Regions from separate parts of the Frigidibacter sp. MR17.24 genome, predicted to be linked through region 2. Evidence: riboswitches for the same ligand, from Rfam matches in the RefSeq annotation. Region 2 holds a riboswitch; each other region holds the start of a gene.
The links. A riboswitch is a leader RNA that binds a small molecule or an ion and turns the genes downstream of it on or off. The one in region 2 is predicted to bind cobalamin.
Positions count from the first base shown of each region.

Region 1: another riboswitch for cobalamin. It lies ahead of V8J39_RS21950 (DUF1636 domain-containing protein); the one in region 2 lies ahead of V8J39_RS17900 (ABC transporter substrate-binding protein).
Region 3: another riboswitch for cobalamin. It lies ahead of V8J39_RS21885 (energy-coupling factor ABC transporter permease); the one in region 2 lies ahead of V8J39_RS17900 (ABC transporter substrate-binding protein).

Region 1 covers NZ_JBAWKE010000013.1:16,430-26,228, reverse strand. The annotation lists gene ctaD (cytochrome c oxidase subunit I) at 1-1,961, opposite strand, end outside; gene V8J39_RS21960 (cytochrome c oxidase subunit II) at 1,958-2,962, opposite strand; gene cobO (cob(I)yrinic acid a,c-diamide adenosyltransferase) at 3,047-3,691, opposite strand; cobalamin riboswitch at 3,729-3,942, shown strand; gene V8J39_RS21950 (DUF1636 domain-containing protein) at 4,041-4,400, shown strand; gene cobW (cobalamin biosynthesis protein CobW) at 4,402-5,448, shown strand; gene cobN (cobaltochelatase subunit CobN) at 5,462-8,860, shown strand; gene cobG (precorrin-3B synthase) at 8,857-9,799, shown strand, end outside.
Region 2 covers NZ_JBAWKE010000006.1:158,375-168,173, forward strand. The annotation lists gene V8J39_RS17865 (YifB family Mg chelatase-like AAA ATPase) at 1-1,078, opposite strand, end outside; gene V8J39_RS17870 (glutathione S-transferase) at 1,189-2,061, opposite strand; gene V8J39_RS17875 (RNA polymerase factor sigma-32) at 2,320-3,198, shown strand; gene V8J39_RS17880 (ChaN family lipoprotein) at 3,281-4,015, shown strand; gene coaBC (bifunctional phosphopantothenoylcysteine decarboxylase/phosphopantothenate--cysteine ligase CoaBC) at 4,113-5,306, shown strand; gene V8J39_RS17890 (ABC transporter ATP-binding protein) at 5,313-6,077, opposite strand; gene V8J39_RS17895 (FecCD family ABC transporter permease) at 6,074-7,135, opposite strand; gene V8J39_RS17900 (ABC transporter substrate-binding protein) at 7,132-8,223, opposite strand; cobalamin riboswitch at 8,265-8,451, opposite strand; gene dut (dUTP diphosphatase) at 8,684-9,136, shown strand; gene V8J39_RS17910 (HesA/MoeB/ThiF family protein) at 9,200-9,799, shown strand, end outside.
Region 3 covers NZ_JBAWKE010000013.1:2,735-12,533, forward strand. The annotation lists gene V8J39_RS21860 (GntR family transcriptional regulator) at 12-719, shown strand; gene V8J39_RS21865 (ParB/RepB/Spo0J family partition protein) at 741-1,715, opposite strand; gene V8J39_RS21870 (3-keto-5-aminohexanoate cleavage protein) at 2,018-2,881, shown strand; gene V8J39_RS21875 (D-amino acid dehydrogenase) at 3,082-4,383, shown strand; gene cobF (precorrin-6A synthase (deacetylating)) at 4,380-5,120, opposite strand; gene V8J39_RS21885 (energy-coupling factor ABC transporter permease) at 5,203-5,880, opposite strand; cobalamin riboswitch at 5,914-6,164, opposite strand; gene cobA (uroporphyrinogen-III C-methyltransferase) at 6,184-6,939, opposite strand; gene V8J39_RS21895 (cobyrinate a,c-diamide synthase) at 6,936-8,279, opposite strand; gene cobM (precorrin-4 C(11)-methyltransferase) at 8,276-9,058, opposite strand; gene V8J39_RS21905 (cobalamin biosynthesis protein) at 9,055-9,408, opposite strand; gene cbiE (precorrin-6y C5,15-methyltransferase (decarboxylating) subunit CbiE) at 9,405-9,799, opposite strand, start outside.

The DNA.
Region 1 (9,799 bases), on a different contig from region 2:
TCCTTCATCGGCTTCTCGGGCACCCGCGCGGTCGAGGTCCACAGCCAGTAGAGGATGCAGCCGACCGCGATCAGCCCGGCCACCACCGCGGGCCCGTAGAGGTGGAAGGTCGGCAGGATGAAGCACCCGCCAGTGAAGGCCGCCGCCGCCAGCGTGATCCAGGCGTCGCCCGTCACCCGCTGCACCTGCACCGGCCGCGCGTCGATGACCGAGGTGATGATGGTCTCGCGCAGCCCCTCCTCGGCATCGGGCAGGTAGTACCGGCCCGCGTCCATCCGCGCGACGATTTCCGGCTGGTCCCACAGCGGATAGCGCGAGGTGACGTAGGGGATCGAGCGCACGCCCCAGTCCTCGCCCTCGACCGTGTCGGTCCATTCCAGCGTGCCGGCCTTCCACGGATTGCGGCTGGCCAGCCGCGGCTTGCCAGGGCGCAGCAGGTCGACGGTGAAGATGAGGAACCCCGCGGCGATGACGAAGGCGCCGACGGTCGAGATCAGGTTGAGCCAGTTCCACCCCAGGTCGCCGGGATAGCTGAACACCCGCCGCGGCATGCCCAGCAGGCCCGTCAGGTGCATCGGCAGGAAGCACAGGTTGAAGCCGCCGAAGATCAGCCAGAAGGCCCAGCGGCCCAGCCGCTCGGACAGCATCCGCTTGGTGAAGAACGGATAGAAATAGTAGACCCCCGCCATCACCGGCAGGATCATGCCGCCAAACAGCGTGTAGTGCAGGTGCGCCACGACGAAATAGGTGTCGTGCACCTGCCAGTCGAAGGGCGCGATCGCCAGCATCACCCCGGTCAGCCCGCCGGCGGTGAAGACGGCAAGCCCGCCCGCGATCCACAGCATCGGCAGGCTCATCGTCACCCGCCCGACCATCAGCGTGGCGAGGAAGACGAAGATCTGGATCCCCGTCGGGATCACCACCGCCTCGGACGCGGCCGAGAAGAACGCCAGCGAGATCGCCGGCAGCCCGGTGGTGAACATGTGGTGCACCCACAGCCCGAAGCTGAGGAACCCGGTGCCGACGGCCGAAAGCACGATCCAGGAATAGCCCAGGATCGGGCGCTGCGCGACGGTGGGCACCACCATCGCCGCGATCGCGATCGAGGGCAGGAAGACGATGTAGACCTCGGGGTGGCCGAAGATCCAGAACAGGTGCTGCCAGAAGATCGGGTCGCCGCCGCGGGTATGGTCGAAGAACGGCCAGTCGAGCGCGCGTTCCAGTTCGAACAGCAGGTCGCCCGCGATCAGCGGCGGGAAGGCGAACAGGATCATGCCGCCGACCACCAGCACGTACCAGCTGTAGAGCGGCATCATGTGGATGCGCATCCCCGGCGGGCGGCACTTCAGCACGCCCACGATCAGCTCGACCGCCGCCGCGATCGAGGCGACCTCGATGAAGGACAGCCCCAGCAGCCAGATGTCCGACCCCGGCCCCTCGGCCTCGGTCGCGAGCGGGGGATACATGAACCAGCCCGAATTCGGCGCGGCATCGAACAGGATCGAGCCCAGCACGAAGATGCCGCCGATCAGGAAGCACCAGTAGCCGAAGGCCGACAGCCGCGGGAACGGCATGTCGCGCGCGCCGAGGAACGCGGGCAGCAGCAGGATCGCCATCGCCTCGAACAGCGGCACCGCGAAGAGGAACATCATCGCCGAGCCGTGCATCGTGAAGAACTGGTTGAACCGGTCGGCATCCAGGAACTGGATCCCCGGCCAGGCCAGCTGCACCCGCATCAGCAGCGCCAGCACCCCGGCGCAGAGCATGAAGGCGAAGCAGGTCAGCGAATACCACTTGCCGATCTCGGAATTGTTGACCGAACTCCAGTAGCCAAGCCCGGTCCTGGTCTGCCAGACCGCGCGCAGCCGGCGCTCCTGCGCCGCGGCAACCTCGGGCGCGACCGGCTCGGCCAGCATCTCCTCGGTCGGGGGATAGAGGCCCTCGGGCGCGCGCTGGGTCATTTCAGGCTTTCCAGGTAGGTGGCGAGCGCCGAGAGATCCGCGGCCGCGATCCAGTCGTAGGACGGCATCGCGACCCCGGGCTTGATCGCGCCGGCATGGGCGATCCAGTCCTGCAACGCCTGCGCGCCCATCGGAAGCGTGCCGGCGCCGACCGACCCGCGCGCGCCCAAATGCGTCAGGTCGGGCCCGACGAGGCCCGCATGCGCGGTGCCGCGGATCGCGTGGCAGGCGCCGCAGCCCTCGTCGCGGAACACCTCGGCGCCGCGGATCTCCTCGGGCGTCTCGGGGGGCCGGGCGGGGCGCGCCTCGGCGGCAAGCCAGGCGTCGAAATCGCCGGGCGCCAGGATCACCGCCTCGAAGGCCATCAGCGCATGCGAGGGGCCGCAGAACTCGGCGCACTGGCCGCGATAGCCGCCGGGGGTGTCGGGGCGCAGGGTCAGCACCGTCTCGCGGCCCGGGATCATGTCCATCTTGCCGCCAAGCGCCGGCACCCAGAACGAGTGGATGAAGCGGTTCGCGTTCAGCCGCAGCTCGGTCCGGGTGCCGGTGGGCAGGCGGATCTCGTTGGCGGCGACGATCGGGGCGGTCGCACCCTCGGGCCAGTATTCGACCCGCCACCACCATTCCTCGGCGGTGACGCGCAGCGTCAGCCCCTCGCCGGGCGCGCGCTGGGCGGGCATGATCGACAGCCCCCAGGCGAGCAGCGCCCCCACCAGCACCGTGGGCAGCACGACGCCGCCGCCGACGATCACCGCATTGGCGCGCGCGACCGGCATCGCGCCGGGGCGGTGGCGGGTGACGTACCAGAACAGCCCGTTCAGCCCCAGCCACAGCACCGCCGCGCCCGACAGCATCACGATGAACAGAAGCTTGAGCTGCGCCGCATCCTCGCCCGCCGGCGCCAGCGCCGACTGCCGTCCCGAACAGCCGGCAAGGATCGCCACCGCAAGCCACAGGGCCTGCGGCAGGCGGGCGGGAAGGAAAGGTCTCGTCTGTCGCAAGCCGGCCCCGGGGCAATCGTTCGATGCCCTAAGCACCGACGGCGCCGCAGGGTTCCCGAAAAATCGCGCCGGCGGCGCGCGGCGTCAGAACTCGACCCCGGCCTGTCCCTTGACGCCCGACCGGAACGGATGCTTGACCAGCGTCATCTCGGTCACCAGGTCGGCGGCCTCGATCAGCGCCTCCTTCGCGTTGCGCCCGGTCAGCACGACATGGGTCATCGCCGGCTTCTCGTCGCGCAGGAAGGCCAGCACCTCTTCGATGTCGAGATAGTCGTAGCGCAGCGCGATGTTGATCTCGTCCAGCAGCACCATGCGGATGGCGGGGTCGCGGATCAGCTCCTTGGCCTTCTCCCAGCCCGCCCGCGCCGCGGCGATGTCGCGCGCGCGGTCCTGCGTCTCCCAGGTGAAGCCCTCGCCCATGGCGTGGAACTGGCACAGATCGCCGAAATGGGTGGTGAGCAGGCGCCGCTCGCCGGTGTCCCAGGCGCCCTTGATGAACTGCACCACCGCGCAGGGCATGCCGTGGGCGACACAGCGCAGGATCATCCCGAAGCCCGAGGACGACTTGCCCTTGCCCGCCCCGGTATGGACGATCACCAGCCCCTTCTCGCCCTCCTTGGTCGCCATCATCCGGTCGCGCGCGGCCTTCTTCTTGGCCATCTTGCGGGCATGGCGGGCGTCGTCGCCCTCGGGCACCGCCGCGTCCTCACCCTGGGTCGCATCGCTCATCGGGGTCTCCTCAGCTTGACAACCGCCCCCCTCCTGCCTCAGGTGACGGGGCGCTGGTTCCTGTCCATAGGGCAGGCGAAGAGGGAATGCGATGCCCGGGTCCTCCGGTCAAGCGCAGCCGCCCCCGCGACCGTGACCGGAAAGGTCCGCCCAAGGCCACTGGCTTCAGCCGGGAAGGCGGGACGGACCGCTGGGAAGCCCGCTTCCCTGGATCCGCAAGCCGGGAGACCTGCCGGCGCGAGGAAGTTTCGGGCGGACGGGGTGATCCGCGACCGGCGCAAGGCGGGGCGCACCCGTCTTTCCGCCCGTTCGGCCCCCGCCCGCACATCTGAAGGGAGGCGCCGGCGCGATGACGGTCCTGCATGTCTGCACCACCTGCCGCGGCACCGAAGAGGTGCCCGAGGGCGGCCTGCGTCCCGGCGCCCGCCTGCACGCGGCCCTGGCCGACGGCCCCGCGCCCGCGGGCGTGACCGTGGTGCCCGTCGAATGCCTCTCGGCCTGCAATTCCGGCTGCGCCGTCGCGCTCTCGGCCCCCGGGCGCTGGTCCTATGTCTACGGCCGCATGACGCCCGAGGACGCGCCCGAGATCCTGCGCGGCGCCGCCGCCTATGCCGCCACCGCCGACGGGCTCGTGCCCTGGCGCGAGCGGCCCGTCATCTTCCGCAAGCAGTCGCTCGCCCGCATCCCCCCCATCCCGCAGGAGGCCTGAGATGTCAGACCTGACCAAGATCCCCGTCACCGTGATCACCGGCTTCCTCGGCTCGGGCAAGACGACGCTGGTGCGCCACCTGCTGCAGAACCCCGGCGGCCGGCGCCTGGCGGTGCTGGTCAACGAATTCGGCACCGTCGGCGTCGACGGCGAGATCCTGAAGGGCTGCGCCGACGAGAACTGCCCCGAAGAGAACATCATGGAGCTGGCGAACGGCTGCATCTGCTGCACCGTCGCCGACGACTTCATCCCGACGATCGAGAAGCTGCTGGCCCAGCCGGTGCGCCCCGAGCACATCCTGATCGAGACCTCGGGCCTCGCGCTGCCCAAGCCCCTCTTGAAGGCCTTCGACTGGCCCGCGATCCGCTCGAGGATCACCGTCGACGGCGTGATCGCGCTTGCCGATGCCGAGGCCGTGGCCGCCGGCCGCTTCGCCCCCGACGTGGATGCGGTGAACGCCCAGCGCGAGGCCGATGACAGCATCGACCACGAAACCCCGCTGTCCGAGGTGTTCGAGGACCAGATCGCCTGCGCCGACATCGTGCTTCTGACCAAGGCCGATCTCGCCGGCGAGGCGGGCCTTGCCGCCGCCCGCGACGTGATCGCGGCCGAGGCGCCGCGCCCGCTGCCGACGATCCCGGTGACCGAGGGCGCGATCGACCCCGCCCTGATCCTCGGCCTCTCGGCCGCGGCCGAGGACGACCTCGCCAACCGCCCCTCGCATCACGACGGCCATGACGACCACGAGCACGACGATTTCGACACGGTGGTCATCGACCTGCCCGAGATCGCCGATCCCGCCGACCTCGCCGCCCGGATCCAGCGCCTGGCGCGCGAGCAGCAGATCCTGCGGGTCAAGGGCTGGATCGCGGTGACCGGCAAGCCGATGCGGCTTCTGGTGCAGGCGGTGGGCGAGCGGGTGCGCCACCAGTTCGACGCGCCCTGGGGCGCGCGGCCGCGCAGCTCGCGGCTGGTGGTGATCGCCGAGCATGACCACGTCGACGTCGCCGCGATCCGGTCGGTGCTGCTCGACCCCGTCGAGGCCTGAGCCCGGCCGCGCCATGCACGTCGTCTTCCGCGAAAGCCACGGCCTCGACGAGACGGCCACCCCCTACGATCCCGGGCAGTCGCCCGGCGATCTGGTGGTGCTGTCCTTCTCCGACAGCGACCTCGGCGCCTTCGCCGAGGGCTGGCGGCAGGCCCGCGCCCGCGCGGCGGACCGACAAGACAGGACAGACGGGGTAAACGGGGCGGACCCGGTGCCCAGCCTGCGGCTGTGCAACCTCGTGGCGCTCAGGCACCCGGTCTCCACCGACACCTATGCCGAGACCACCCTGCAGGGCGCCAAGGCGATCCTCGTGCGCCTGATCGGCGGCGAGGCCTACTGGCCCTACGGCCTCGCCACCCTGCAGGACCTCGCCCGCCGCCGCGGCATCGCCCTCGCGGTGCTGCCCGCCGACGGCCAGGACGACCCGCGCCTCGCCGCGCTCTCGACCGTGCCGGGCTCGACGCTTTCGCGGCTCAAGCAGCTCTGCGATGCCGGCGGCGCGCTGGCGGCCGAGGCCGCGCTCTCGCAGCTCGCGCTCGCCGCCGGCCTCTGGCTCGCGCCGCCCCCCGGCGCCAAGACCCTGCCCGATCACGGCCTCTGGCACCCCGACCACGGCCCCCTCGTCGACTTTGCCCAAATATCCCGGGGGAGCGCCGCAGGCGCGGGGGCAGCGCCCCCGCCCGCCGCGGTCGTCACGGTCTACCGCAGCTATCTCACCGCCGCCGACATGGCCCCGGTCGCGGCGCTGGTCCGCGCGCTCGAGGCCCGCGGCTTCACCGCCTATGCGGCCTTCGTGCCCTCGCTGAAGGCCCCGGCCTCGGCGGCCTGGCTCGCCGCCCACCTCGCCGCGCACCCGCCCGCGGTGGTGATCAACGCCACCGCCTTCTCGGCCCGCGACGGCGCGGGGCGCACCCCGTTCGACGCGGTCGCGGCGCCGGTGTTCCAGGTCGCGCTCTCGACGGCGCGCGCGCGCGACTGGGCGGCGTCCGACCGCGGCCTCTCGCCCGCCGACCTCGCGATGCATGTGGTCCTGCCCGAGGTCGACGGCCGCATCGGCGCCGGGGTGATCAGCTTCAAGCAGCCCGCGCCCCGCGATCCCGATCTCGAGTGGTCGCGCTTCGCCCACCGCGCCCACCCCGGGCGCATCGACGCCGCCGTTGCGCGGATTGCCAATTGGCAATCGCTGCAAACCCTTCCCGCGCATGAGAAAAGCATCGCCCTCGTGCTGTCGACCTATCCCGGCCGCGCGCATCAGATCGCCCATGCCGTCGGCCTCGACGCGCTCGCCTCGGCCGAGGCGCTGATCGCCGATCTCGCAGCATCCGGGCATGACATCGGCGAGCTGGGCGGCCAGGCTGCAGGTCAGGCTGCGGGCCCGGCTGCGGGTGAAGAGGCGGCACCCGGGCAGGACCTCGCCCGGCGGCTGCTGCACGAGACGCTCGACTGGCCGCTCGCCGCATATCACGCGGCCCTCGCCGACCTGCCCGCGTCCCTGCGCGCGGCGCTCGCCGCCGCCTGGGGCGCGCCCGAGGACGATCCCCTGTGCGACGGCGCCAGCTTCCGCTTCCCGGCGGTCCGCAGCGGCCGGCTCGTCATCGCGCTGCAACCCGAGCGTGGCGAGATCGCCACGCGCGAGGACAGCTATCACGATCTCGCCCGCACCCCGCGCCACGGCTATGTCGCCTTCCACCTCTGGCTGCAGGCGCAGGGCATCGACGCGCTGATCCACATGGGCGCGCACGGCACGCTGGAATGGCTGCCCGGCAAGTCGGTCGCGCTGTCGGACGAGTGCTGGCCCGAGGCGCTGACCGGCGCGATCCCGGTGATCTACCCCTTCATCGTCAACGACCCCGGCGAGGCCGCGCAGGCCCGCCGCCGGATCGGCGCGCTGACGCTCGGCCACCTGCCGCCGCCGCTCGTCGCCGCCCAGACCCCGCCGGCGCTGCGCGAACTCGAACGGCTGCTCGACGAATATTCCACCGCCGACGGCCTCGACCCGGCGCGGCGCGACCGGCTGGTGGCCGCGATCCGCGCCGAGGCGCAGACGGCCGGGGTCGAGACCGACCTTGCCATCCCCGCCGCCGCCAGCGCCGCCGAGGCGATCCCGCAGATCGACCGCTTCGTCTGCGACCTGAAGGAAAGCCGGTTCGGCGACGGGCTGCATGTCTACGGCCGGGGCGCCTGCGGCACGGCGGAACGCGACGGGCTTCTCGCGGCGCTGGCCGGGGCCCGGGTCGAGGCCGGGCCCTCGGGCTCGCCCGCGCGCGGGCGCACCGACGTGCTGCCGACGGGCCGCAACCTCTATTCCGTCGACCCGCGCGCGGTGCCGTCGAAGGCCGCGCAGGCGCAGGGCGTGCGGCTGGCCGAAGAGCTGGTCCGGCGCCACCTGCAGGACCACGGCGACTGGCCGCGCGGGCTTGTCGTCGACCTCTGGGGCTCGGCCACGATGCGCACCGCGGGCGAGGATTTCGCGATGGCGCTGCACCTCGCGGGGCTGGCGCCGACATGGGATGCCGGCACCGGCCGCGTCACCGGGGTCGAGGTGATCCCGCTCGCGCTGCTGGACCGGCCGCGCATCGACGTGACGCTGCGGGTCTCGGGGCTGTTTCGCGACATCTTCCCCACGCTCGCGCAGCTGTTCGAGACCGGCACCGCCGCCCTCGCCGCGCGCGACGAGGACCCCGCCGACAACCCCTATCTCGCCCGGATCGCGCGCGTCTTCGGCCCCCGGCCCGGCCTTTACGGCGTCGCCATGGCCGCCGAGCTTGACACCTTCACCCCCGAGGCGCGCGCGGCGGCGGGCGAGGCCTGGCTTGCCGCCTCGGCCTGGGCGATCGGCGCCGACGGCGAAGCGCGCGAGGCGCGCGCCGCGCTCGAGACCCGGGTGCGCGGCGCCGATGCCTTCGTCCATGCCCAGGACCTGGCCGAGACCGACCTGCTGCTGGCCTCGGACTATGCCGCGCACGAGGCGGGCTTCGCCGCCGCCGCCGCCCGGCTGGGCGCCGCGGCGCCCAGCCTCTATCACCTCGACAACACCGACCCCGACAGCCCGCGCGCCCGCAGCCTGACCGAGGAGATCGCCCGCGTCACCCGGGCCCGCGCCGCCAACCCGGCCTGGGCCGAGGGGATGATGCGCCACGGCTTCCGCGGCGCCGCCGAGATCGCGGCCACGGCCGAGCACATGGCCGCCTTCGCCCATCTCGCCCAGGCGGTGCCGCCGCACCTGTTCGACCTGTATCACCAGGCGACGCTAGGCCGCGACGAGGTCACGGCCTTCATGGCCAGCGCCAATCCCGCCGCTTTGGCCGCACTCGGCGACGTTTTCCGCCGCTTGGCCGAGGCCGGTCTGTGGCACACCCGGTCGAACTCGATCGCGGCAGGTCTGGGTGCAGGGCCGGGGGGCGGGGAATGACCGGGTTCGAGATCAGGGGCTGGTGTCCCGGCGCGCTGCGCCCGATGCGGTCGGGCGACGGGCTGGTCGTGCGCATCCGCGCCCATGCCGGGCGGCTGAGCCCGGCCCAGGCCATCGGCATCGCCCGCGCCGCCGAGATCCACGGCAACGGCCTGCTGGACCTGTCGGCGCGCGCCAACCTGCAGATCCGCGGCGTCACCGACGACAGCCACCCGGCGCTGATCGAGGCGCTGCGCGCGCTGGGGCTGGTCGATGTCGACATCGCCGCCGAGACCCGGCGCAACATCCTGTGCACCCCCTTCGCCGAGACCCGGCCGCTGGCCGCCGCGCTCGAGGCCGCGCTGGCGGGCGCGCCGCCGCTGCCGGGCAAGTTCGGCTTCGCGCTCGATACCGGCGCACGCCGCTGGCTGGCCGGGGCCGCCGCCGACATCCGCATCGAGCGTGGCCGCGACGGCGGGCTTTTGCTGCGCGCCGACGGTGCCGAGACCGGGCTGGCGGTGACCGAGGCCGAGGCGCCCGCCCGCGCGATCGCCCTGGCGCACTGGTTCGCCGACAGCGGCGGCGCGCCCGAGGGCCGGGGCCGGATGGCCGCGCATCTTGCCGCCGGGGCCCGGATCCCGGCCGCGCTGTCGGGCCCGGCCATGCCGGCCGAGGCCGCGCCCGCGCCGGGCCCGGGCCTGCGCCCCGAGGGCGCGCTGGTCGGCTTCGCGATGGGCGAGATGCGGGCGCGGACGCTGTCGGCGATCGCGGGCATGGGCCACGACCTGCTGCTGACGCCGTGGCGGATGATCCTGATCGCGGGGGCCGAGCGGCTGCCCGCGCTGCCCCATGTCGTCACCGATCCCGCCGATCCGCTGCGCCGCATCGTCGCCTGCACCGGCGCGCCGCGCTGCCCGCAGGCGCTGGCGCCGACGCGGGCGCTGGGGCGGGCGCTGGCCG
Region 2 (9,799 bases):
GGGCGGGATCGGCGAGATGGCCGCAGCGGCAGGGATTGGCCGCCGCCACCAGCAGCACCCGCGCGGGATAGCGCACATGCGCATTGGCCCGCGCGACGACGACCTCGCCGGTCTCGAGCGGCTGGCGCAGCGTCTCGAGCACGCCGCGGGCGAATTCCGGCAGCTCGTCGAGGAACAGCACCCCGTTGTGCGCGAGGCTGATCTGCCCCGGCCCCGGGCTGCCGCGGCCGGCGCGGCCCCCGCCGATGATCGCCGCGGGCGAGGCGGTGTGATGCGGCTGGCGGAACGGGCGCAGCCGCGAGATGCCGCCCGCGCGCAGTTCGCCCGCAAGCGACTGGATCATCGAGGTTTCCAGCGCCTCGGCCGGGCTCAGCGGCGGCAGGATCCCCGGCAGGCAGCGCGCGAGCATCGACTTGCCCGCGCCCGGCGGCCCGACCAGCATCAGGTGGTGACGCCCCGCCGCGGCGATCTCGAGCGCGCGGCGGGCGCGCTCCTGCCCGCGCAGCTCGGCCAGGTCGTGTTCGGGCGGCGCCGCGGCGATCTCGCCGGGACGGGCCGGGGGCAGGGGCGCCGCGCCGGTCAGGTGGCGGATCGCCTGATCGAGCGTCGCCGCCGCATGCACCGCCGTCGCGCCGACCCAGGCCGCCTCGGCGCCCGAGGCGGCGGGGCAGATCAGGCCGCGGCCCTCGGCCGCCGCCGCCATCGCCGCCGGCAGCGCGCCCGCCACCGGCTCGAGCCGGCCATCAAGCGACAGCTCGCCGATCGCGAGCACCCCGTCGAGATCCTCGCCCGGCACCACCTCGAGCGCGGCGAGGACCGCGAGCGCGATCGGCAGGTCGAAATGCGACCCCTCCTTGGGCAGGTCCGCCGGCGACAGGTGCAGGGTGATCCGCTTCGAGGGCAGCACGATCCCGAGGGCGGCCAGCGCGGTGCGGACCCGCTCGCGCGACTCGGACACCGCCTTGTCGGCCAGCCCGACCAGGGAAAAGGCCGGGAGACCGGGGCTGAGCGCACATTGCACCTCGACCGCCCGCGCCTCGATCCCGTCGAAGGCGACCGTGTGGGCCCGTGCGATCATCCCGGCTCCCGGCCCCAGACATCCCCGTCCCGATCATCGATCAGGCGTGGTTACCAATCGGTTAACGCGAGCCCGCTTCCGCGATCTGGCGCTGGCCCCGCCGCCGCCGATCAGGCCGCCGCGCGCATCGCCTCGAACGCGGGCCAGGCGGCGGGATCGGCCAGGGTCTTGTCGCGGCAGAACGCGTTGCAAAAGCCCCAGACCCGGCCCTCGAGGCGCAGGAAATGGGTCACGGGATCGCCGGAATAGGGGCAGGCGCCGTTGACCGAGGGGCCGTCGCAGGCCTCGGCCGGGATCGGCGCCGGGCCGGGCCAGGGCCGCTGCGGATAGTCGCGTTCGTAGATCTGCTGCACGACGCCGTCCGCCAGCCCCATCGCGCGCCAGCGCCGGAACGCCGGATCGGCCAGGTGCGCCTGGGCATAGGCGAGCGCCTCGGGCCCGACATCGAGGTTGTAGCCCGCGATCCGCGCCGCGACCGGGGCATAGAAGGCGTCCGCCGCCGAATAGTCGCCAAAGAGCCAGGGGCTGTCGGCGCGCCCGAACCGCGCCTTCGCCGCCGCCCAGATCTCCTGCACCCGCGCGAGGTCGCGGGCCACGCCCGGGGGCGGGGCACAGTCGGAATAGCTTTTCGACAGATTCATCGTCGCGTGGTCGCGCAGGGTGGCGAAGCCCGAATGCATCTCGGCCGCAAGCCAGCGCGCCCGCGCCCGCGCCGCGGGGTCGGCGGGCCAGATCCCGGCCGCGGGGTGCCGTTCGGCCAGCGTCTCGGCGATGGCCAGCGTGTCGCCCACCGCCTCGCCCTCGGGCGTGATCATCACCGGGACCAGCCGGCTGCCGAAAGGCTGCAGCGTCTGGGCAAAGGCGGGATCATAAAGCCGCACCAGCTCCGACCGGACCGGGATCCCGAACTTCTCGAACAGCAGCCAGCCGCGCAGCGACCAGCTGGAATAGGTGCGGTCCCCGATGGCGAGGCGATAGGTCATGGCGTCTGTCCTTTCCTGTGATGCCGGCACCTTAGCCCTGCCGGGCCGCGGCCCGCCAATTCCGTTTCGTGGCGCCGCCGATCACGGGCGCTGATGGACCGCGCTAGCGCCGCCGCGCGGATAATCCAGTCGCTTTGCACTTTTCATGAAACCCGGACGCCGTCTCGCGCGTAGTTGCGATGTGGGAAACGGACCGCGCCGTTCAGACCGGCCGGCCCGAACCCCCGGATGACCTACAGCACAGAAGGGGGTTCCGACATGGCACTTGACGGATCGGCCGACGGGCTTCTGCCGCGACGCGCGATGAAGGCGGAGCTGCTGGACGCGGAAACCGAGCACCGCCTCGCCGTGCGCTGGCGCGATCACCGCGACGAGGCCGCGCTGCACCGCCTGGTCACCGCCTACATGCGGCTCGCGATTTCGATGGCGGCCAAGTTCCGCCGCTATGGCGCGCCGATGAACGACCTGATCCAGGAAGCGGGCCTTGGCCTGATGAAGGCCGCCGACAAGTTCGACCCGGACCGCGGCGTGCGCTTCTCGACCTATGCCGTGTGGTGGATCAAGGCCTCGATCCAGGATTACGTGATGCGCAACTGGTCGATGGTGCGCACCGGCTCCACCTCCAGCCAGAAGGCGCTGTTCTTCAACATGCGCCGCGTGCAGGCCCGGCTCGAGCGCGAGGCGCGCGACCGGGGCGAGGTGCTCGACAGCCACCAGATGCGCGCCCTCGTGGCCCGCGAGGTCGGCGTGCCGCTGCATGATGTCGAGATGATGGAGGGCCGGCTCTCGGGGTCCGACTTCTCGCTCAATGCCACGCAGGCGGCGGACGAGGACGGGCGCGAGTGGATCGAGGCGCTGGAGGATGACAGCCCGCAGGCGGCCGAGCGCGTGGCGGAAAGCCACGACGCGGATGCGCTGCGGCTGTGGCTGGGCGTGGCGATGGGCGCGCTGACCCCGCGCGAGCGCTACATCGTCGGCGAGCGCAAGCTGCGCGCCGAGCCGCGGACGCTGGAATCGCTGGGCGACGAGCTGCGGCTGTCGAAGGAACGCATCCGCCAGCTCGAGGCGCAGGCGTTCTCGAAGATGCGCCGCTCGCTCGAGACCCAGTCGGGCGAGGTGCGCCATTTCCTGGCGTGACCTCGCGCCGGCCCTGATCCTCGCGCTGCTGCCGGTCGCGGCGGCGGGCGAGGAGGTCGCGCCCGCAGCACTGCCAGCCCGCATCGCCGATGCGGGCGCGCAGGTCGTGCTGCTGGGCGAGATCCACGACAACCCCGATCATCACCGGCTGCAGGCCGCCGCCGTCGCGGCGGTCCGGCCCGCCGCGCTCGTCTTCGAGATGCTCGAACCGGCGCAGGTCGCGGCCGCGGCGGGCATCGCGCGCGACGATGCCCCGGCGCTGTCGCGCGCCTTCAGCTGGCAAGCCTCCGGCTGGCCCGATTTCGCGATGTATGCGCCGATCTTCGCCGCGGCCCCGGGCGCGGCGCTTTACGCAGGTGGCCTGCCGCGCGACGAGGTGCGCCGCGCGGTGACCGACGGCGCGGCCGCCGTCTTCGGCGCGGGGGCGGCGCGCTTCGGGCTCGACCGGCCGCTGTCGGTCGAGGCGCAGATCGCGGCCGAGGACCAGCAGTTCCGCGCCCATTGCGAGGCGATGCCGCGCGACATGATGGCCGGCATGGTCGAGGCGCAGCGGCTGCGCGACGCGGCGCTGGCCCGCGCCGCGCTGCAGGCCCTGGACGAGACCGGCGGCCCGGTGGTCGTGATCGCCGGGGCCGGGCACGCGGCGCGCGACGCGGTGCCCGCGGCGCTGGCGCTGGCGGCGCCCGGCCTGCGCCCGCTGTCGGTCGGGCAGACCGAGACCGACGATCCCGACGCGCCCTTCGACCTCTGGGCGCAAAGTCCCGCGCCGGCGCGCGAGGACCCCTGCGCAAGCTTCGCCGCACCCGGCGGCAACTGACGCGCCGTTCCGGGCGGTTGTCATCGCGCGCGCGCATGCCTACTGCTGGGGCCAACGGCGCGCCACGGCGGCGCGGGTGGGAAAGGCAGTGGCGGCCATGCTGGCGGGAAAGCGCATCCTGTTGATCGTCGGCGGCGGTATCGCGGCCTTCAAGATCCCCGAGCTGATCCGCGCCCTGCGCGGCCGCGGCGCCGCCGTCACCCCGGTGATGACCCGCGCGGCCGAGGAATTCGTGACGCCGCTGACGCTGTCGTCGCTGGCCGGCGAAGAGGCGCACCGTCACCTCTTCGACCTGTCGAAAGAGGCCGAGATCGGCCATATCCAGCTGTCGCGGGCCGCCGATCTGGTGGTGGTGGCCCCGGCCACCGCCGACCTGATGGCGAAGATGGCGGCGGGGCTGTGCGATGATCTGGCCTCGACGCTGCTTCTGGCGACGGACAAGCGGGTGCTGGTCGCGCCGGCGATGAACGTGCGGATGTGGGACCATGCCGCGACGGCGCGCAACCGCGCCACGCTCGCGGCGGACGGGATCCTGTTCGCGGGGCCGAATTCCGGCGACATGGCCTGCGGCGAATACGGTCCGGGGCGGATGGCCGAACCGGCCGAGATCCTGACCGCGATCGAGGCCGCGCTGGCCGGCGGGCCGCTTGCCGGGCGCCATGTCGTCGTGACCTCGGGCCCGACGCACGAGCCGATCGACCCGGTGCGCTACATCGCCAACCGCTCCTCCGGCGCGCAGGGCACCGCGATCGCGGCGGCGCTGCGCGACCTTGGCGCGCGGGTCAGCTTCGTGACCGGCCCCGCCAGCGTTCCGCCCCCCGCCGGGGTCGAGGTGATCCGGGTCGAGACCGCGCGCGAGATGCTGGCGGCGGTGCAGGGCGCGCTGCCCGCCGATGCCGCGGTGATGGCCGCCGCCGTCGCCGACTGGCGCGTGGCCAACGCGGCCGGCTCGAAGATGAAGAAGGACGGCTCGGGGCGGGCGCCGGCGCTCGACTTCGCGGAAAACCCCGACATCCTCGCCACCGTCTCGCGCGGCGCCGACCGGCCCGGCCTCGTGGTCGGCTTCGCGGCCGAAACCGACGACGTCGTCGCCCATGCCACCGCCAAGCGCCTGCGCAAGGGCTGCGACTGGATCGTGGCGAACGATGTCTCGCCCGCGACCGGCATCATGGGCGGGGCCGAGAACGCGGTGACGATCATCGACGCCGCCGGCGCCGAGGACTGGCCGCGCCTGCCCAAGGACGAGGTCGCGCGCCGCCTCGCCGCGCGCATCGCCGCGGCGCTGGGCTGATCGCGCTCAGCCCAGCGGCTGGAAGCGAAGGTGGCGGCTGCCGTCCTCGGGATCGACGAGGGTGGTCGCGCGCACGCCGAACACCTCGGCCAGCCGGGCGCGGGTCAGCACCTCGGCGGGCGGGCCCAGCGCGACCATCCGGCCGCCCTGCAGCACCGCCAGCCGGTCGCAGCCCATCGCGTGGTTGAGGTCGTGCAGCGCGATCACCGTCGTCAGCCCCAGCCCCGCGACCAGATCCAGCACGGCCAGCTGGTGACCGATGTCGAGGTGGTTCGTCGGCTCGTCCAGCAGCAGCACCCGCGGCTCCTGCGCCAGCGCGCGGGCGATCTGCACCCGCTGCCGCTCGCCGCCCGACAGCGTCAGCCAGTCGCGCGCCTCGAAGCCCGCCATGTCGGTCGCGGCCAGCGCGCGCGCGACGATGCGGTCGTCCTCGGCCGAGAACGGCCGCAGCGCCGACAGCCAGGGCGTGCGCCCAAGCTCGACCGCGTCGCGCACGGTGATGCGCTCGGTGGTCTGCGCCTCCTGCTGCACGAAGGCCAGCCGGCGCGCCACCGCGCGCGGCCCCAGCCGGCGCAGGGGCGTGCCCTCCAGCCGCACCTCGCCCGCGCTCGGCCGCGCGAGCCCCGCCAGCAGCCGCAGCAGCGTCGACTTGCCCGAGCCGTTCGGGCCGACAAGCCCCAGACGCTCGCCCGGCGCGAGCGCGAGGTCGACGTCGCGCAGGATCCAGCCCGCGCGGGTGCGCCAGCCAAGGCCGGTTGCGGCCAGGCTCATCGCGCGCACCGCCCGCGGATCAGGATCAGCGCGAAGGCGGGCGCGCCGACCAGGGCCGTGACCACGCCGATCGGCAGCACCTGGCCCGGCACGATGATGCGCGACAGCACGTCGGCCGCGATCAGGAACACCGCCCCGATCAGCGCCGCAAGCGGCAGCATCCGGCCATGGCGCGGCCCGACCAGAAGCCGCGCGGCATGCGGGATCACGAGGCCGACGAAGCCGATCGCCCCGGTGACCGACACCAGCGCCGCCGTGGCCAGCGCCGTGGCCAGGATCAGCGTGGCCTGCACGCGCCGCACCGGCACGCCAAGCGCCGCGGCGCTGTCGGCGCCGAAGGTGAAGGCGTCGAGCGTGCGCAGGTGGCCCAGCGCGACGATCAGCACCAGCCCCGCCGCCGGCAGCGCCAGCGCCACGTCGGGCCAGCGCACGCCCGACAGGTTGCCCATGAGCCAGAACAGGATGCCGCGCGCCTGCTCGGCGCTGGCCGAGCGCGCGATCAGGAAGGTGGTGAGCGCGTGGAACAGCTGCGATCCCGCGATGCCGGCCAGGATGATCACGCCCGCGCCGCGCGGCCCCGCGCCGCCGCCCGCCGCCCGCGCCAGCGCCGCGACCAGCGCGAAGGCCGCGAGCGCGCCGGCGAAGGCGCCCGCCGACATCGACACCGCCCCCGCGCCCAGCCCCGCAAGCGCCACCAGCACCGCCCCGGTCGAGGCCCCGGCCGAGATCCCCAGCAGGTAGGGATCGGCCAGCGGGTTGCGCAGCAGCGCCTGCAGGATCGCGCCGCAGGTCGCAAGCCCCGCACCGCAGCCCGCCGCGACCAGCGCCCGCGTCAGCCGGTAGGACCAGATGATGCCCGCGTCGATCGGGTCGACCGGCAGGCCCGCGTCGAACAGCCGGTTCGCCAGCACCGCCAGCACCGTGGCCGGCGGGATCCGGGTCTCGCCGATGCAGATGCCGCCGATCAGCGCCAGCGCCAGCACCAGCGCCGCCGCCAGCACCCGCGGCGCGATCCCGCGCCGCCGCCGCGCGGCCGCAGGGGCAAGCGCGAGCGTCACGGCGCCAGCGTCTGCATCGCCGCGGTCAGCGTCTCAAGCCCGTCGACGACCCGGATCGAGGCCTCCATCTGCTGGGCGTCGAGGATCACGATCCGGCCCTCGCGCACGGCCGTCATCTCGCGCGTCACCGGGTCGGAGGCCAGGAAGGCCAGCTTTTTGTCGACGTCGTCGGCGGGGAAGCGGCGCCGGTCCATCCGCGCCAGCACGATGACCGAGGGGTCGGCGCGGGCGATGGTCTCCCAGCCGACGGTCGGCCATTCCTCGTCCGACTGCACGACGTTGCGCAGCCCAAGCTGGCGCATCATCCAGGCCGGGATGCCGCGCTGGCCCGCCACGAACGGGTCGAGGTCGAGATCCGCGCTCGAGAACCACACCACCGCCGAGGCGTCGGGCAGCGACAGCGCCTGCGCCCGGCCGACGGCGGCCGCCGCGCGCGCCTTCAGGTCGGCGACGATCTCGGCGCCCCGGGCCGGGCGGTCCATGATCGCGGCCATCTCCTCGATCGAGCGGTACAGCGTGGCGACGTCGAAATCGGCGCTGCGGGTGCCGTCCGAGCCGGTGAGGTTGTCCTTCGCCTCGCAGTCGGTGGGCATGACATAGGCGGGAATGCCGAGGTCGGCGAACTGCGCGCGGGTTCCGACCGCGCCCTGCGGCCCGATCATCCACTCGAACATCGTCGGCACGAAGCCCGGGCGGCGGTTGACCACCGCCTCGAAGCCGGGCGCGTTGTCGGCGATGCGCGGCACCCCGGCATCGACATCGCGATAGGCGGGCAGCACGTCGTTGAACCACAGCGCGGTGCCCGCCATCCGGTCGGCGACGCCCAGCGCATACAGGATCTCGGTCGTGGCCTGGCCGATGCTGACCACGTTCCCCGGCGGGCCGTCGAAGCGTAGCGGGTGGCCGCAGTTGTCGATCTCCAGCGGATAGCGCGTGCCCTCTGCCTGCGCGGGTGCGCAGGGTGCCAGCAGCGCGGCGAGCGCGAGGGCAAGGGTGACGGGACGGGCGGCGGGAAGGGCGGCGGGCGCCCGGTTCGGAAGACGGCTGGACGCGGGGGCCGGGGACCGCCGCAGGGAATGGGCACGCATGACTGCTCCTTCCGGGCACCCCGCCCGGGCTTGCTGATGGGGGATGGCAGGTCTCCTGACTCGCGGGTCGTGGCTTGCCCCGCCTTCCCGCGCCGTTGAGGGCGCAGTGGCATCGGGGGTCGCTCGCCGCTCACAGTTGCGGGGGCAGTCGCGGGTTCGGCGCCTGATGGCTACACCTCACCGCGTTCCCTTTTCATCCGGGCGGCCTGGCCGGCCCGGAAACCATCCGTTCCGGGATGCCCGAGCCGGGGGTGCGGGTCAAGCGGGCATGGTGGGCAAGGCGCAGCTGCATGGGGTGATCCGTATGAGTGTTATAATATAACAATCATGCCGGCCGGGGGCCGTCAAGCGGCTTTCCCTGCGCCGCGCGGGGTCAGCCCGGCGCGCGGGCCGCAGGGACATTCGGGTTGCCTGCGGCGGGGGGGCTTTGTATCGGTTGGCCATGGCGCAAGGGGCTCGGATGGAACTGATCATACTGGACGCGCGGCTGGCCGAGTGGGGCTTTCCCAGGTACCACAGCGCCGGTGCCGCCGCGATCGACCTCTTTGCCTGCATCGAGGCCCCGCTGCGCATCGAGGCGCAGGCGCCCGCGACCCTGGTCAGCAGCGGCGTCGCGCTGTCATTCGACGATGTCAGCCTTGCCGGGCTGGTGCTGCCCCGCTCGGGCCTCGGTCACCGCAAGGGGCTGGTGATGGGCAACGGCACCGGCCTGATCGATCCCGACTATACCGGCGAGATCTTCGTCAGCGCCTGGAACCGCAACCCGCCCGGCGCGGACCCGATCGAGATCCAGCCGGGCGAACGCATCGCGCAGATGGTCTTCGTGCCCGTCGTGCGCCCCAGCTTCACCGTCGTCGACCGCTTCAGCCGCAGCACCGAGCGGGGCGCCGGCGGCTTCGGCTCGACCGGCTGAGCGCCGGGCCGCGACCGCGAGGGGGCCACCACCCATGCAATCCGCCGCCAGATCGCCCGAGCGATGCCGGCCCTTCCGGGCGGGACGCTGATGCTGGTGGCCGCGATCGCCGCCGCGCTGCTGGCGCTGGCTTGGGCGCTGCGCCTGCCGCGCCGGGTGCTGGCCACGATGCTGGCGCTGCTGTGGCTCGCCGCGCTCTCGGCGCATCTGGTGCTGCCCGAGGGGGCGGGCCTGCGCCGCGCCATCGGCGGATCGGCGGCGGGCTGGTTCGCGCTGGGCCTCGCCGTGGCCGCGGTGCTGGCCTATCGCGGGGGCCTCGCCCGGCTGCGCGCCCGCGTCGCCGCAGCACCGGACCCCGCTTCGGACAGGCCCGCGGGCGCTTTCTCGTCGGCCGAGCTTGACCGCTATGCCCGCCACATCGTCCTGCGCGAACTCGGCGGTCCGGGGCAGCGCAAGCTGAAGGCCGCGAGGGTGCTGGTGATCGGTGCCGGCGGCCTCGGCTCGCCGGCGCTGCTGTACCTTGCCGCCGCGGGGGTGGGGACGATCGGCATCGTCGACGACGACACGGTCTCGAACTCGAACCTGCAGCGGCAGGTGATCCACCGCGACGCCGACATCGGCCGGCCCAAGGTCGCGAGCGCCGCGCGCGAGATGACGGCGTTG
Region 3 (9,799 bases), on a different contig from region 2:
AGGAGACGCGCATGACCACTGCCCTTGCCGAAAGCTTCGGACTGACGTCGCCGCTGGTGCAAAGCGGCACGACGGTGCAGCGCATCTATGGCGACCTGCGCCAGCGCATCATCACGCTCGACCTCGCGCCCGACACGACGCTGGCGCGCAACGAGCTGGCGGCAGGATACGGCGTCAGCCAGACCCCGGTGCGCGAGGCGTTGCAGCTGCTGCGCCAGGAGGGGCTGGTGTTCATCTTCCCGCAGTCGAAGACGGTGGTGACCCGGATCGACGTGCCCAAGGTCTACGAGGCGCATTTCCTGCGCCTTGCGCTCGAGACCGAGGTCTGCCGGCGGCTTGCCGTGGCCGACAACGGCGCGATCCTCGCCCGGGCGCGGTCGATCATCCGCATGCAGGAGGCGATCGCCGAGGACATGAGCCAGATCGCGCTGTTTCAGGAACTGGACGAGCTGTTCCATCAGACGCTGTTCGCCGGCGTCGGCCAGACCGGGCTGAACCACCTGTCGCGCGAACGCTCGGGCCATCTCGAACGGATCCGCCGGTTGCACCTGCCCGAGACGGGCAAGGTGCTGTCGATCCTGGCGGGGCACAACGACATCGTCGCGGGCATCGCCTCGGGCGATCCCGAACAGGCGATGCGCGCGGTGCGCGACCATCTCAGCCAGACCGTGGCCCGGGTCGAGATCCTGCGCCAGGAATTCCCGCAGTACTTCGCCTGACCCGCGCCCGGCGGGCCGGCCTCAGCCTCGGAACCGGTGCTCGAGATAGGCCTCGAGCGCGGCGCGCAGCGCGGCCTCGGACAGGCTGTCGGAAAATTCCAGCGTGACCGACCGGCCCTTGCGGCGCATGACCACGCCGCTTTCGTGCTGGCTGCGGCGGAACACCAGCCCGCGCACGCCCTTGTCGGGCTTGGGTCCCTTCCAGGCGCCGCGCAGCCGCGACAGCACCCGCGCGGTGTGCACCGCGTCGCCCTCGCCGCGGCGTGCGCGCTCCTGCTCGCGGGCGATGGCGCGGGCCTCGGCGATCACCTTGTGCTCGGCCTCGGCCAGCATCGGGCGCAGCGCGCGGGCATGCAGTTCCTTCAGCTCGCCGGCGCTGGCGAAGGCCTCGACGATCTCGGCCGGCAGCCGTGCCAGCTGCAGATAGCGCGACAGCCAAGCCTCCGACACCTCGAGCCGCTGCGCCATCGTGCGCTGCCGCCCGCCGTAATAAAGGTCGAGCGCGTCGGCATAGTCGCGCGCGCGTTCAAGGTCCGACAGGTCCTTGCGCTCGCGGTTCTCGATGTCGGCCAGGCGGAACGCCTCTTCGTCGGCCAGGCCGCGCTCCTCGACCAGGTACAGGAACCCCAGCCCCTGTGCCCGCAGCCAGCTGACGGCGAAATGCCGGCGCGCGCCGCAGATCACCTCGAACAGCGCGCCGCCGCGCGCGGCCGAGGCCTCGGGCGACAGCCGGCGCACGACGGCCGGGAATTCCTGCCGTCCCTGCGCGCGCATCGAATCGATCAGCTCGCGGCAGCTCTCCGGGGTCAGCTTGTCATAGGCGCGGTTGTGGCGGCCCCACATCACGCAGGTGGCGGGATCGACCCAGGACAGCCGCGCCGGCGCGCCCGCCGGGGCATCGCCGGCGGTCCCGTCGGGGCCGCCCTCCGGCGCGGTGCCAAGACCGCTCAGGATCTGGTCGAAGACGTCGTCATCGTCGCGGCTGGTCACGGCCATGTCCTTTCGCCTCGTCCTTCCACCTTGCCCGGCATCCTGGTCAACGCGATCCTAACAAATCCGCAGCAGGGCGCACGTCCCGCTTGCGCCGACGGCCCGCCCGCCCCGCCGGACCCTTGCGACCCGTTCCCGCACGGCATCCCCGCCCGGCCTGCTGCACGGCCTGCCCGCGCGGCACCCGGGGCGGGCGCGGCGCCGGTGCGGTGCTGCAAGGCCTTGCGCCCGAAGCGCAAAGCGGTGTTCCCTTGCCCGGCGACGGCCCGGGCACGTCCCGGACCCCCGGCCCGACCAGGAGACATGCGATGACCAGCCCGACCCCCTCCGCCGCCACGCCGCCGTGCATCATCTGCGTCGCGATCACCGGATCGCTGCCGACCAAGGACAACAACCCCGCGGTGCCGATCACGATCGCCGAACAGATCGAGTCGACGCACGAGGCCTTCGAGGCCGGCGCCACCATCGCCCACTGCCACGTGCGCGACGACGAGGGCAAGCCGACCTCGGACCCCGAGCGCTTCGCGCGGCTGAAAGAGGGGCTGGAGACGCACTGCCCCGGCCTGATCGTGCAGCTGTCGACCGGCGGGCGCTCGGGCGCGGGGCGGACGCGCGGCGGGATGCTGCCGCTCGGGCCAGACATGGCCTCGCTCTCGGTCGGCTCGAACAACTTCCCGACCCGGGTCTACGAGAACCCGCCCGATCTGGTCGACTGGCTGGCCGCCGAGATGCTCGCCCATGACATCAAGCCCGAGATCGAGGCCTTCGACCTGTCGCACATCGTGCAGGCCACGCGGATGCAGGCCGACGGCCGGCTGAAGGGCCCGCTCTACGTGCAGTTCGTGATGGGGGTGAAGAACGCGATGCCGCCCGACGAGCCGATCTTCGATTTCTACATCGAGACGCTGAAGCGGCTGGCGCCCGACGCGCAGTGGTGCGCCGCCGGCATCGGCCCGGCGCAGCTGACGATCAACGAATGGTCGATCGCCAAGGGCGGCCACACCCGCACCGGCATGGAGGACAACGTCCGCCTCGACCGCGAGCGGCTCGCGCCGTCGAACGCGGCGCTGGTGCGCCGGGCGGTGGATCTGTGCGCGAAATACGACCGGCCGGTCGCGACCTGGCAGCAGGCGCGCCAGATCCTCGGCCTGCGGATGCCCGTGGCGGGCTGATCGCCGCCGATTCGGACGATCGGCGGGACAGGCTTCGGCCCGTTCCGCCGGATGTCGAAGAAGCTTCGACGATCCGGCCTTGTCCGCGCAAGCCTGTCGCGCCGCAGCGGGCGGCGGCGGGCGCATTTGCCAAGATATTTCCCGCTCCTCGGATATCCTTTTGCCAACGCAACATCGGCATCGGATCGGGGATCATCGCCATGCGCATCGTGGTACTGGGGGCAGGGGTCATCGGCGTCACCACCGCGTGGGAGCTTGCACAGGCCGGCCACGAGGTCACCGTGATCGACCGCCAGCAGGGCCCCGCGCTCGAGACGAGCTTTGCCAACGCGGGCGAGGTCAGCCCCGGCTATTCCACCCCCTGGGCCGCGCCGGGCATCCCGCTGAAGGCGCTGAAGTGGATGTTCCAGAAGGACGCGCCGCTGATCCTGAACCTGGCGCCCGACCGGCTGAAGCTGACCTGGCTGGGCGAGATGCTGGGCAACTGCACCTCTGCCGCCTACGCGGTCAACAAGTCGCGCATGACCCGCCTTGCCGAATACAGCCGCGATCGGCTGGACAGCCTGCGCGCCGCCACCGGCATCACCTTCGACGACCGCCAGCAGGGCACGCTGCAGGTGTTCCGCTCCGAAAAGCAGATCGAGGCGGTGCAGAAGGACATCAAGGTCCTGAAAGAGGACGGCGTCGCCTTCGAGGAACTCGACCGCGCCGGCTGCCTCGCGGTCGAACCCGGCATGGCCGGCGCGGCGCATCTGATCGCGGGCGGGCTGCGGCTGCCCAACGACCAGACCGGCGACTGCTTCAAGTTCTCGAACCGCCTGGCCGAGATGGCGGCGGCGGCGGGCGTGGCATTCCGCTGGGGCGTCGGCATCCGCCGGCTGGTGGCGCGCGCGGGCCGGATCGACGCGGTCGAGACCGACCGCGGCCTGATCCACGCCGATGCCTTCGTGCTGGCGCTCGGGTCGCATTCGCCGGCGCTGACCGCGCCGCTGGGGTTCCGGCTGCCGATCTACCCGGTCAAGGGCTACTCGCTGACCGCGCCGATCCTTGATCCGTCGCGCGCCCCGGAATCGACGGTGATGGACGAGACGTTCAAGATCGCGATCACCCGGCTGGGCGAGCGGATCCGCATCGGCGGCCTGGCCGAGATCAACGGCTTCGACCAGTCGCTGAACCTCAAGCGCCGCGGCACGCTGGAACGCTCGGCCGGCAGCCTGTTCGTCGGCGGCGGCGACCTGAAGGCCGCCAGCTTCTGGACCGGCCTGCGCCCGATGACGCCCGACGGCACCCCGGTCGTCGGCCGCTCGCCGGTCGAGAACCTGTGGCTGAACACCGGCCATGGCACGCTGGGATGGACGATGTCGGCGGGCTCGGCCCGGGTGCTGGCGGACCTGATCTCGGGCCGCGCGACCGACATCGACGCAAGCGACCTGGGCTTTGCCCGCTACGTGAAGACCGCGGCCAGCCTTGCCCGGGCGCGCGGCATCGCACAGCCGGCCTAGGCGCGGCGCATCAGGTAGATGTCCATGATCCAGCCGTGGCGCGCCCGCGCCGCGGCCCGCGTCTGCAGGATGCGGTCCGACACCTCGGACAGCGGGCCCGAGATGCTGATCTCCTCGGTCATGCCGGCATAGGCCGACCACCAGATCTCCACCCCCGCGGGCGGCACGGCCGCGAAGGCGCCGCCCGCGTCCAGCATCACCACCACCGTGTCGACGCCAGCGGGCCAGCCCTCGTCGCGCAGCCGCCGCCCGGTGGTGACCACGAAGGGCTTGCCGACCTCGTTCAGCGGGATGCGGTGCGCGGCGCACAGCGCCTGGATCGAGGTCACGCCCGGGATCACGTCGACCGTCACCGGCCGCACCGCGGCCAGCCGCCCGGCGATGCGCAGGGTGCTGTCATACAGCGACGGATCGCCCCAGACCATCAGCGCCACCCTCGCCGGGCCGGGGCCGATCGCCCGGTCCCAGACCGCCGCGATGCGGTCGTGCCAGTCGGCGACGCGGGCCTCGTAGGCGGGGATCGCGGGATCGCGGACGGGCAGCGGGAACGGCCGCAGCCGGCCGGTGTCGCCGATCACCTCGGCCGCGATCGCGCGGCGCAGGTCGGCAAGGTCGGCCTTGTCCTCGCCCTTCTCGGGGATCAGCACGATGTCGGCCGCGCGCAGCGCCTCGGCCGCCTGGAAGGTCAGGTGCTTGGGGTGGCCGGTGCCGATGCCGACCAGCGAAAGATGGATCATGGGCCCCCCGGACATGGAACGGGCCCCGGGATCGATCCCCGGGGCCCGCAAGCGATAGACGGTTTCGCGCCAGCGCGAAAGATCAGGCGGCGTGATGCAGGCGCGGCGTCACGATGCCGGACTTCTCAAGCCCTTTCAGCGACTTGGCGCCGGCCAGCACGGCCAGGTCGACCAGCGGCTCCAGCAGCACGACCGACATGTAGGCCAGGCCGAACGACCCGATGGCGGCAAGGTTCGCGGCCTCGAAGCCCTGGCCGTAGACCGCCCAGAACCCGACCCAGGCGACGATCCCGCCCTGATAGGCGGTCGACAGCTTCAGCGCCTGGCCATAGCTCAGATCGACATAGGCGGTGCCGGGCGCGATGATCCGCGCGGCCAGCGCCCGCAGGCCGAACAGCGGCACCAGCAGCGTGGTGACGTTCATGCCGTATTGCGGCAGGTCGAAGGGCGCGAAGAACAGGCCCTGCAGCAGCAGGCCCATCGCCAGCCCGACCGCGGCCGGCGCGGCGCCGAACAGCAGGAACAGGGTCGAGCCCAGGATCAGGTGCACCTCCGAGATGCCGACGGGATGGTGCGGCAGCACTTGGAAGAAGGTGAAGACGGCGGCGGTCGCAAGGACCGAGCGCGCGGCGAGCGAGGGCAGCCCCTTCTCCAGCGCGGCCTCGGCCGTCATCTTCAGCGCGGTCGCGCCCGCGGCGGCGGCGGTGCCATAGCTCAGCAGCAGTTTCGCGCCGGTGACGACGCCATGTTCGATATGCATCAGGATCTCCTTGCCGTCACACCCGACGGCGGTCCGAGGGTCACCTCTCAGGCCGGTTTCCTGGCTCGCGGGTCGAGGGCGGACCTGCGGCCTTCCCGGGCTCCGGCGCCGAGGATCGGCGCGGCGGCTTGGCCCAGTGGCACGCGTGGCAGGCCCGCCTCACCGCATACAGTCGCGGGGGCGGCCGGGGCTTCGGGCGCCGCGATTGGGTCCGCCCTTCCCCGTTCCCGATGAAGCCCGACGCCTGGGGCGTGCTTGCGGGCACCAAAGAGATCTTCAGGTAACGCGCGCGTGAGGCGGCGGTCAAGTCCCTGCGCCGTCCTCGCCCGCGAGCGGGCCGTAAAGGATCAGCGCCGGCGCCGTGCCCGGCGCCTCGGACGCCAGCCGCGCCGCCAGCGTCGACAGCGTCATCCGCACCAGCCGCTGCTCGGGCTGGCCCACCGCCTCGGCCATCAGCGCGGGGGTGGCGGGCGACAGGCCGCGCGTCATCAGGAGCGCCGCGAAGGTCGGGAAGGTGCGCCGGCCCATGAAGACGACCGTGGTCGCCTCGGGATCGGCGAGCGCGGCCCAGTTCATCGCCTCGGGCAGGCCGCCGCTCACGTCGGCGCCGGTGATGAACTGCACCCGCCGCGCCGTCAGCCGCCGCGTCAGCGGGATCGCCGCCGCCGCCGCCGCCGCGCAGGCCGAGGGCACGCCGGGCACGATGTGAAAGCCGATGCCGGCGGCCTGCAGCGCGACGATCTCCTCCTCCAGCCGGCCGAAGATGCCGCTGTCGCCGGATTTCAGCCGCACCACCCGCAGCCCGGCCTGCGCCTGCTCGACGATCAGGCGGTTGACGTGGTCCTGCTTGGCCGAGGGCCGCCCGGCGCGCTTGCCGACGGCGATCAGCTCGGCCCCCGCGCGGGCATGGGACAGCACCGGCCCCGAGGCGAGATCGTCGAACAGCACCACGTCGGCCGCGGCCAGCCGCGCCACCGCCTTCAGCGTCAGAAGTTCGGGGTCGCCCGGGCCGGCCGAGACGAAGGCGACGGAGCCGGGAGGGAAGGGATCGGTCGTCATGTGGCCTCGGCGATCAGGTGGAAGAAGCTGCCGGTCGCGCGCCCGCCGCCGGGCAGGATGCGCGTCGATCCGGTCTCGGGCACCGCGGCGCCGGTCGCGTCGGTGACGCGCGCGAGCGGCGCATCAGGCTGCGACAGGATCGTGGCATAGTGGAATTCGTGCCCGCGCGCCCGGGCGGGCAGGCCGGGGGCGGGGGTGGCCAGCTCGGCCAGCCGATAGCCCAGGTGCATCCGGCGCCCGGCGAAGCTGGTCTCGAGCGCGAAGAGCCCGGCCATCTCGTGCCGGGTGCCGTCCTTGGCCACCAGCCCCGCCCCCATCGCCATGTAGCCCCCGCATTCGCCGTGCACGGGGCGCGTCTCGGCGAAGGCGCGCAGCCCCGCGCGGAAGCGCGCCGCGCCGGCCAGCCGTCCGGCATGCAGCTCGGGATAGCCGCCGGGCAGCCAGCAGGCGCCGGCCGAGGGATCGGGCGCCTCGTCGGCCAGCGGCGAGAACGGCAGGATCGTCGCGCCGGCCGCGCGCCAGCCCGCGACGAGATGCGGGTAGACGAAGCTGAAGGCCTCGTCGCGCGCCAGCGCGATGCGCCCGGCCGGCGGCGGCAGCGGCCGGTGGGCCGCGGCGCCCAGCGCACAGGCCCGCGCCGCGGCGCGGATCGCGTCCAGATCGCAATGCCCCGCCACCAGATCGGCCGCCGCGTCGAGGATCGCGTCGAGCCCCGCCTGCTCCTCGGCCTGCACGAGGCCGAGGTGACGCTCGGGCATCTCGATCGCGGCGAGCCGCGGCAGCGCGCCCAGCACCGCAAGCCCCGCGGCCCCGATCCCGGCGCGCAGCAGCGCCTCGTGGCGGGGCGAGGCCACGCGGTTCAGGATCACCCCCGCGATGCGGATGTCGGCGCGGAACGCGGCCAGCCCCAGCGCCACCGCACCCGCGGTCTGCGCCTGCCCCGAGGCGTCGATCACCACCACCACCGGCCAGCCGGTCAGCGCCGCAAGGTCGGCCGAGGAGCCGGTGCCGCTCTCGCCCGGGGCCGCGACCCCGTCGTGCAGGCCCATCGACCCCTCGGCGATCACCAGTTCGGCCGGCGTGTCGGCGCCGATTTCGGCCCCGGTTCCGGCGGCGATCAGCGCGCCGATCTGCCCCGCGCCCATAGCCCAGCTGTCAAGGTTGACCGAGGCCCGCCCCGTCGCCGCGCGGTGGAAGGCGGGATCGATGTAGTCCGGGCCGCTCTTGAACGCCTGCACCGCGACGCCCGCGCGGACGAAGGCGCGCGCAAGCCCCAGCGTGACCGTGGTCTTGCCGGTGCCCGAGGCGGGGGCCGAGATGATGAGGCCGGGCGCGGTCATGAGGCGTCGGGAAAGCGGGGATCGGTGCCGACGGGGCGATAGCGGCGGTCGTAGTCGCCCGCGTAAAGCCGGCTTTCGCCAAAGCCCTCGGCCGCGAGCGTCCGGCCCACGAGGATCAGCGCGGTGCGCCCCAGCGTGTCCTCGGCCGCGGCCTCGATGGTGGCGAGCGTCGCGCGCACCACGCGCTCGTCGGGCCAGCTGGCGCGCCAGACCACGGCGACCGGGCAGTCGGGGCCGTAATGCGGCGTCAGCTCCGCCACCACCTTCGGCAGCACGTGCACCGACAGGTGGATCGCCAGCACCGCGCCGGTCGCGGCGAAGTTGGCCAGCGTCTCGCCCTCGGGCATCGCGGTGGCGCGCCCCGAGGTGCGCGTCAGCACCACCGACTGCGCCTGCCCGGGCAGCGTCAGCTCGGCCCCCAGCGTGGCGGCGGCGGCGGCGAAGCTGGGCACGCCGGGGGTGACGTCATAGGGGATGCCCATCGCGCGCAGCCGGCGCAGCTGTTCGCCCATCGCCGACCAGACCGACAGGTCGCCCGAATGCAGCCGCGCGACATCCTGGCCCGCGGCATGGGCCGCGGCGATCTCGGCCATGATCTCGTCGAGGCTGAGGGGCGCGGTGTTGACGATCCGGGCGCCGGGCGGGCAATGCGCCAGCACCCCCTCGGGCACCAGCGAGCCCGCGTAAAGGCAGACCGGCGCCGCGGCGATCAGGTCGCGGCCCCGCAGCGTCAGAAGGTCGGCCGCGCCCGGTCCGGCGCCGATGAAATGCACAGTCATAGGTCTTCTCCCGGGCCAAGGGCGAGCGCCGCCGTGGCCTGTCCGTCATCCGAAATCGCCCGCGGCCCCGCCAGCCGCGCGCCCGGGCCCGCCGCCGCCAGCGCCGCCGCCTCGGCGACCGAGCCGGTGCCCTGCGCCGCCCGGCTTGCCGCGCTGTCCGTCAGCGTGCGCTGCGCGGCCAGCGCGGCGGGCGCGACGGCGATCACCGCGCGGCCCGTCAGCCGCTCCAGCGCCTCGGCCTTGGCCGCCGCCGTGGCCAGCGCCTGCGGCGCCCCGCCCGCCCGCGCCAGCGCCGAGGCGACCGAGGCCGCCGTCGCGCGCGAAGTGAAGCCCACCCCCGCCACGCTCATCCCAGCCGCCATTGCACGACCGGCCGCGCCCGGGACCAGCCGTGCAGCGGGCCCAGCGGCTCGGCCTGCGCGGTCTCGATCCGCAGCAGGCTGCCGCCGTGGCTGCCCTGCAGGTGCACCAGCAGCGCCTCGGTCTCGAGCGTGACCGCGTTCACCACGATCCGCGCCGCCGGCGCCGCCGCGCGCAGCGCCTCGAACAGCGCGAGCGAGAAGCCGCCGCCGACGAAGACCGCCTCGGGCGGCGGCAGGCCCGCCAGCGCCTCGGGCGCGCGGCCCTCGACGACGGCGATGCGGTGCGCCAGCCCGAAGGCCTCGGCATTGGCACGGATGTTCGCGGCGCGCGCGGGTTTGGCCTCGATCACCGTGGCCCGTCCCCCCGCCAGCCCCCATT